2 regions of the Streptomyces sp. NPDC086766 genome follow, and region 1 is predicted to be linked to the other one. Evidence: riboswitches for the same ligand, from Rfam matches in the RefSeq annotation. Region 1 holds a riboswitch; the other holds the start of a gene.
The links. A riboswitch is a leader RNA that binds a small molecule or an ion and turns the genes downstream of it on or off. The one in region 1 is predicted to bind glycine.
Positions count from the first base shown of each region.

Region 1 (3,398 bases):
ACCATCGTGCTGAAGGTCCGCCGGTACGACTTCTCCACCCTGACCCGGTCGGAGACGCTGCGCGGGCCCACGGACGATCCGGCGGTGGTGCGGGAGGCCGCGGCCCGGCTGCTGGACTCCGTCGACACCACGGGCGGGGTGCGGCTGCTCGGCGTCGGCGTCACCGGGCTCGCCGACTACACCCAGGAGGACCTGTTCGCCCAGGCGGCGGGCGCCCGGCCGGAGGGGCCCGAGGAGGAACCGGCGGTCGAGCCGGCCGTGGAGCGGCCGGCGCCCGCCGAGCGGCGCTGGCCGGCGGGCCACGACGTGCGGCACACGGTGTACGGCCACGGGTGGGTGCAGGGCAGCGGGCTCGGCCGGGTCACGGTCCGCTTCGAGACTCCCGACTCCGGGCCGGGACGCGTACGCACGTTCCGCGTGGAGGACCCGGAGCTGGAGCCGGCGGATCCGCTGCCGCTGGTGGCGCGAAGACCTGGAGCCGGCGGGCCCGGGGAAACCTCGGCGGGTTCGGCCGATCGGGGCGCGGACGCCGCCGCGATGACGTCGCCGGAGGCGGCCGGGGCGGTGTCGCCGGACGCGGACGGGGCGAGGTCGCCCGACGCGGCCGGAGGGGATGTGGCGGAGGCGGACGACGCCGTGGCTCAGGCCTCCTCCGAGCCCGCCAGCTTGCCGAAGTCACGGTCCGGGACCGCCGGCGGAGCGGCCACGTCGAGGCCGTAGTGGTGGTAGAGCTGCAGTTCCTGTTCGGGGGAGAGATGGCGGCCGACGCCGAAGTCGGGGGCGTCCCTGATCAGGGCCCGGTCGAAGGGGACGCGCAGGGCGCCCTCGACCAGTTCGCTGGGCTCCAGGGGCACGAAGGCGTCCCTGGAGAACAGGCCGGTGCGTATCGCCGCCCACTCCGGCACGCCGGTCGCGTCGTCGAGATAGACCTCGTCCACCGTGCCGATCTTGATGCCTCTGCGGTCGAACGCCTTGCGGCCGATCAGGTTGCGCGGATCGATGTCGGTCTGCACGGGCCCTCCACATGGTCGCAATACATCCGTAAGCACTACAAAAGAGCACATCGCGATAGGCGGCCACTCGAAAGCCCGTGTGGTGGGCCCGCTGGTACGCTGGCAGCGGCTGCTGACCCCGTGCGGGAGAGTCCTCCAGCATCATCGGAGGCGCCGAAGGAGCAAATCCTCCCCGGAATCTCTCAGGCCCACGTACCGCACGGACGAGGTCACTCTGGAAAGCAGGGCGGGTGTCGACGGCTTCCGCTCTCACCGACGGTGAAAGCCGGGAGCCTCAGTGCGACCCGGTGAAGCTCTCAGGTCGAGATGACAGAGGGGGAGGCCGTTCGGGTACCCGCGCCGTGGTGCCCCTCGAAGGTCGCGTCAGACCAGGAGGCCTCCGCAATGACCGCCCACCGCATTCCGCTCTCCGAGCTCGAACAGGGAACACCCTTCGAGCAGCGCCACATCGGCCCCGACCACGAGGCCCGGGCCAAGATGCTCGCGCAGGTGGGCTACGGCTCGCTCGACGACCTCACGGCCGCCGCGGTCCCCGATGTGATCAAGAACGCCGGCGCGCTGGACCTGCCGGACGCGCGGACCGAGGCCGAGGTGCTCGCCGAGCTGCGCTCGCTCGCCGACCGCAACGAGGTCCTCGGCTCCATGATCGGCCTCGGGTACTACGGGACCTTCACGCCCCCGGTGATCCTGCGGAACGTGATGGAGAACCCGGCCTGGTACACGGCGTACACCCCCTACCAGCCGGAGATCTCCCAGGGCCGCCTCGAGGCGCTGCTGAACTTCCAGACGATGGTCGCCGAGCTGACCGGCCTGCCGACCTCCGGCGCCTCCCTGCTCGACGAGGGCACCGCCGCGGCCGAGGCCATGGCCCTGTCCCGGCGCATGGGCCGCAACAAGAAGGGCCTGTTCCTGATCGACGCGGACGCGCTGCCGCAGACCGTGGCCGTCATCCGCACCCGCGCCGAGCCGTCGGGCGTCGAGGTCGTCGTCGCGGACCTGAGCGAGGGCATTCCGGCCGACGTCGCCGGGCGGGAGATCAACGGCGTGCTCCTGCAGTACCCGGGCGCCTCCGGTGCCGTACGCGACCTCAAGCCCGTCATCGACCAGGCGCACGAGCTGGGCGCGCTGGTCACCGTCGCCGCCGACCTGCTCGCCCTCACGCTGCTGAAGTCGCCCGGGGAGCTCGGCGCGGACATCGCGGTCGGCACCACGCAGCGCTTCGGCGTGCCGATGGGCTTCGGCGGGCCGCACGCCGGCTACATGGCGGTGCACGAGAAGTTCGCCCGCAGCCTTCCGGGCCGCCTGGTCGGCGTCTCCGTCGACGTGGACGGGAACCGGGCCTACCGCCTGGCCCTGCAGACCCGCGAGCAGCACATCCGCCGCGAGAAGGCCACCAGCAACATCTGCACCGCCCAGGTGCTGCTCGCCGTGATGGCGGGCATGTACGCCGTCTACCACGGCCCCGACGGCCTGCGGACCATCGCGCGCCGCACCCACCGCTACGCCTCCGTGCTCGCCGAGGGGCTCACCGCGGGCGGCGCCGAGGTCGTCCACGGCGCCTACTTCGACACGCTGACCGTCCGGGCCGAGGGCCGTGCCGCCGACGTGGTCGCCGCCGCCCGCCGCGACGGAGTCAACCTGCGCCTCGTGGACGCCGACCACGTCTCGATCGCCTGCGACGAGACCACCACCCGCGCCCAGCTGGGCGCCGTGTGGTCCGCGTTCGGGATCGAGGGCGATGTCGAGGCGCTGGACGCCGCCGCCGCGGACGCCCTGCCGCAGGCGCTGCTGCGCACCGACGACTACCTCACCCACCCGGTCTTCCACCAGCACCGCTCCGAGACCGCGATGCTGCGCTACCTGCGCAGGCTGGCCGACCGCGACTACGCGCTCGACCGCGGCATGATCCCGCTGGGCTCCTGCACCATGAAGCTCAACGCGACCACCGAGATGGAGCCGGTGACCTGGCCGGAGTTCGGTCAGCTGCACCCCTTCGCGCCCGCCGAGCAGGCGCAGGGCTACCTCACGCTCATCCGCGAGCTGGAGGAGCGCCTCGCCGAGGTCACCGGATACGACAAGGTCTCCCTGCAGCCGAACGCCGGCAGCCAGGGCGAGCTCGCCGGTCTGCTCGCTGTCCGCGGCTACCACCGCGCCAACGGCGACGCCCAGCGCACCGTCTGCCTCATCCCCTCCTCCGCGCACGGCACCAACGCCGCCAGCGCCGTGATGGCCGGCATGAAGGTCGTCGTCGTGAAGACCGCCGAGGACGGCGAGATCGACGTCACGGACCTGCGGGCGAAGATCGAGCAGTACCGCGACGAGCTCGCGGTTCTGATGATCACCTACCCGTCCACGCACGGCGTCTTCGAGGAGCACGTCGCCGAG
Region 1 covers NZ_JBIVBI010000003.1:10,171-13,568, forward strand. The annotation lists gene ACIPM1_RS05825 (DNA polymerase IV) at 1-720, shown strand, start outside; gene ACIPM1_RS05830 (PRC-barrel domain-containing protein) at 642-1,013, opposite strand; glycine riboswitch at 1,127-1,221, shown strand; gene gcvP (aminomethyl-transferring glycine dehydrogenase) at 1,398-3,398, shown strand, end outside.

Region 2 (3,398 bases), on a different contig from region 1:
TCCTCGCGCGGCCGCGGGCCGTCCGCGGGCCGCCGCGCGATCCCGCACGCCCGTCCGGGAGGCCCTCAGTTGCCGTGCTGGTAGAAGGGCCGCACCTTCTCGCGCATCCACTCGCCCACCGGGTCCTGGGCCGCGTCCAGGAGGATCAGGTTGACCGGCCACGGGGCGGGGGCCCGGCCGAGCGCGCGGCCGAGGGCGTCCATGGGGCGGATGCGCAGGTCGCCCTCCCACTGGGAGAGCTCGACGCCGACGAACAGGACCGGGTCGGCGGTCTCGATGACGGCGAGGCAGCGGCGGGCGCTGAGCACCACGCCCGTCCCGGCGAACTCGGCGGAGGCGGCGGAGAGGAAGTCCACCGGGTCGTCCTGCCAGTCGGGTTCGTACAGGCGCACCCGGCCGCCGCTCGCGGGGCCGTCGAGCGGGGTCAGGCCCGTCCGGCACAGTTCGGCCACGACGGGCGGGGGCAGCGGGATGCCGACCACGCCGTCCGGGTTGAGGGCCAGCCCGACCTGCGGGGGCAGGCCGCGCGCGAACTCCACGGCGGGCGCCACGGTGTAGGGCATCTGGGAGCCGGCGACCTGGCGGAGCTGCTCCTCGGAGCTGAACACCGGCACGTAGGCCTGGCCCTCGACCTCCAGCGTGGGCAGGTCGAGCGGGCCGCTGTGCGGGCCGCCGCCGTTGGGCAGCGGGACCCACACGAAGCTGCGCCCGAGGACCTCGACGATCCGTGCGCCGGCGGAGGGGACGCCGAGGGAGGCCGACAGCACCTCCTCCAGCTCGTTGCCGGGCCATCCGCCGTGCGGGTGGGGGTGCGCCTGTGCCGGATAGTCCGCGGGAAGATCCGCGGGGAAGTCCGCCGGGAAGTCCATCTGCCTACCGCCTGCTGGGAACCACTGCTCTGACCGGCAAGGCTAGCGGGTGCCGGGGCCGGGGCGCCTTGCCGGGCTCCCACCGACCGGAGCCGGTCAGCCCGTGAAGCCGATCCGGCGCAGCGCGTCCGCCGCGTCCCGGTCGAGCAGGGTCGCCGAGCCGCACCCCTCCGGCAGCTCCCCCCGCTCCACCGCGCGCAGCAGCCGGGCGGCGGCCGTGCGGTGGCGCAGGAAGGCGTACCGCGAGACGCCGCGGCCGCGCTCGCGCTGGCCGGCCAGCGCGGTGTCCGGGGTCACGTCGAGCAGGACCAGGTGCATCGTGCCGCCGCCGCGCCGGGCGGCGCGGGCCAGCCAGCCGCGCACCCAGGCCTGGGCCCCGCAGTCGTGCACCACCACTCCGCCGCCGGCCCGCAGGGCGCGGCGCAGCCCGGCGTAGTGGGCGAGGCGGACCAGCGGGCGGTAGAGCGCGTACGGCAGGAGGCGGGGCGCCCGGGCGTCCCAGCGGTCGCGGGTGTCCTGCGAGTCCACGCGCGCCCCGCGCACCGCGCGGCGCATCAGCGTGGACTTGCCGCTGCCGGGCAGGCCGGTGATCACGACCACGTCGCCGGGGCCGAAGAGGAGGGCGCGGGGGCCCCGGCCGGCCCGGTCGCGCAGATCGCGGACCACGGGCGCGGGGCGCCCGCCGCACCGCCGGCCGGCCGCGGGCCGCCGGGACAGGGCCAGGCCCCGCTCGGGCAGCGCGAGGGCCGGGGTGGTCGCCTGCGCCGTCGTCCTCTTCACCGTGATCGTCCTCCCCTGGGCTCAGTCACAGTTCCCCCTCCCCGCCGAGTGTAAAGAGACGGTAATACGGGGGGTCTCGCGTTTTCGTACGCGTACCGCCACAGACCGGTTACAGACGCGGCCTGCCAGGATCGGGCCGGGCGTGCAATGATGTGCGCGCCAACTGCATACCGGCCGTTTGAATCCGCGCGGGAGAGTTCCCAGCAGGCCGCTGGGGCGCCGAAGGAGCAAGTCCCTCCCTTGAATCTCTCAGGCACCATTACCGCGTGGGCGAGGCACATCTGAAAAGCGGGCCGCTGCCGCAGTGGCTCCACCCAAGGTGCAAGCCGTGACCGTCCGTCCACCGGCGGGTCATGGCGAACCTCTCAGGTTCCGATGACAGATGGGGAGGAACGTTCCTCGCCCTCCCCCATGCCCGGCTCTGCTCGCGCGGGGGGACCCCATCTCCCTGGGAGACCGACCGATGAGCAGTACCGAACCTTCCGAGAAGCGCCGTACCGCGCTCGATGCGCTGCATCGCTCGCTCGGCGCGACGATGACCGACTTCGCCGGCTGGGACATGCCGCTGCGCTACGGCTCCGAGCGGGACGAGCACCTCGCCGTGCGCACCAGGGCGGGCCTGTTCGACCTGTCCCACATGGGCGAGATCACGGTCACCGGCCCGCAGGCCGCCGAGCTGCTGAACTTCGCCCTGGTCGGCAACATCGCCTCCGTCGGCACGGGCCGCGCCCGCTACACCATGATCTGCCGGGCCGACGGCGGCATCCTGGACGACCTGATCGTCTACCGCCTGGCCGAGACCGAGTACATGGTCGTCGCCAACGCCTCCAACGCCCAGGTCGTGCTCGACGCGCTGACCGAGCGGGCGGCCGGCTTCGACGCCGAGGTCCGCGACGACCGGGACGCCTACGCGCTGATCGCCGTCCAGGGCCCCGAGTCCCCCGGCATCCTCAAGACGCTGACCGACGCCGACCTGGACGGCCTGAAGTACTACGCGGGCCTGCCCGGCACGGTCGCGGGCGTCCCGGCGCTGATCGCCCGCACCGGCTACACCGGCGAGGACGGCTTCGAGCTGTTCGTCGCCCCGTCCGACGCCGAGAAGCTGTGGCAGGCGCTGACCGACGCGGGCGCGCCGGCCGGGCTGGTCCCGTGCGGGCTGTCCTGCCGGGACACACTGCGCCTGGAGGCGGGGATGCCGCTGTACGGCCACGAGCTGTCGACCTCGCTCACCCCCTTCGACGCCGGGCTCGGCCGGGTGGTGAAGTTCGACAAGGAGGGCGACTTCGTCGGGCGCGAGGCGCTGGCGGCCGCCGCCGAGCGCGCCGCCGCCGAGCCGCCCCGGGTCCTCGTCGGCCTGGTCGCCGAGGGGCGCCGGGTCCCGCGCGCGGGCTACCCCGTGGTCGCCGGCGGCGAGGTGATCGGCGAGGTCACGTCCGGCGCCCCCTCTCCCACGCTGGGCAAGCCCATCGCCATGGCGTACGTCGACGCAGCGCACGCCGCGCCGGGCACGGCGGGCGTCGGCGTGAACATCCGGGGCAGCCACGAGCCGTACGAGGTCGTGGCGCTGCCCTTCTACAAGCGCCGGAAGTAGAGACTGGGAGCGGTCCGGGCGGGCGCACGGCCCGGTCGGCGCCCTCCGGCGTCCGTCCGCGCGCGGCGGCCCGCCCGCGGGCTCCCGTCCGCGCGTCCGTGACGCCGGGCACGCCCTTCCCGCTCACCGGCGGTTCCAGCAGCCTCCCTCTTCACCAG
Region 2 covers NZ_JBIVBI010000019.1:39,030-42,427, reverse strand. The annotation lists gene ACIPM1_RS28360 (enhanced serine sensitivity protein SseB) at 66-869, opposite strand; gene ACIPM1_RS28355 (AAA family ATPase) at 966-1,655, opposite strand; glycine riboswitch at 1,829-1,924, shown strand; gene gcvT (glycine cleavage system aminomethyltransferase GcvT) at 2,113-3,240, shown strand.
Region 2: it holds a riboswitch for glycine, as region 1 does, so the genes downstream of both, gcvT (glycine cleavage system aminomethyltransferase GcvT) here and gcvP (aminomethyl-transferring glycine dehydrogenase) in region 1, are expected to answer to the same signal.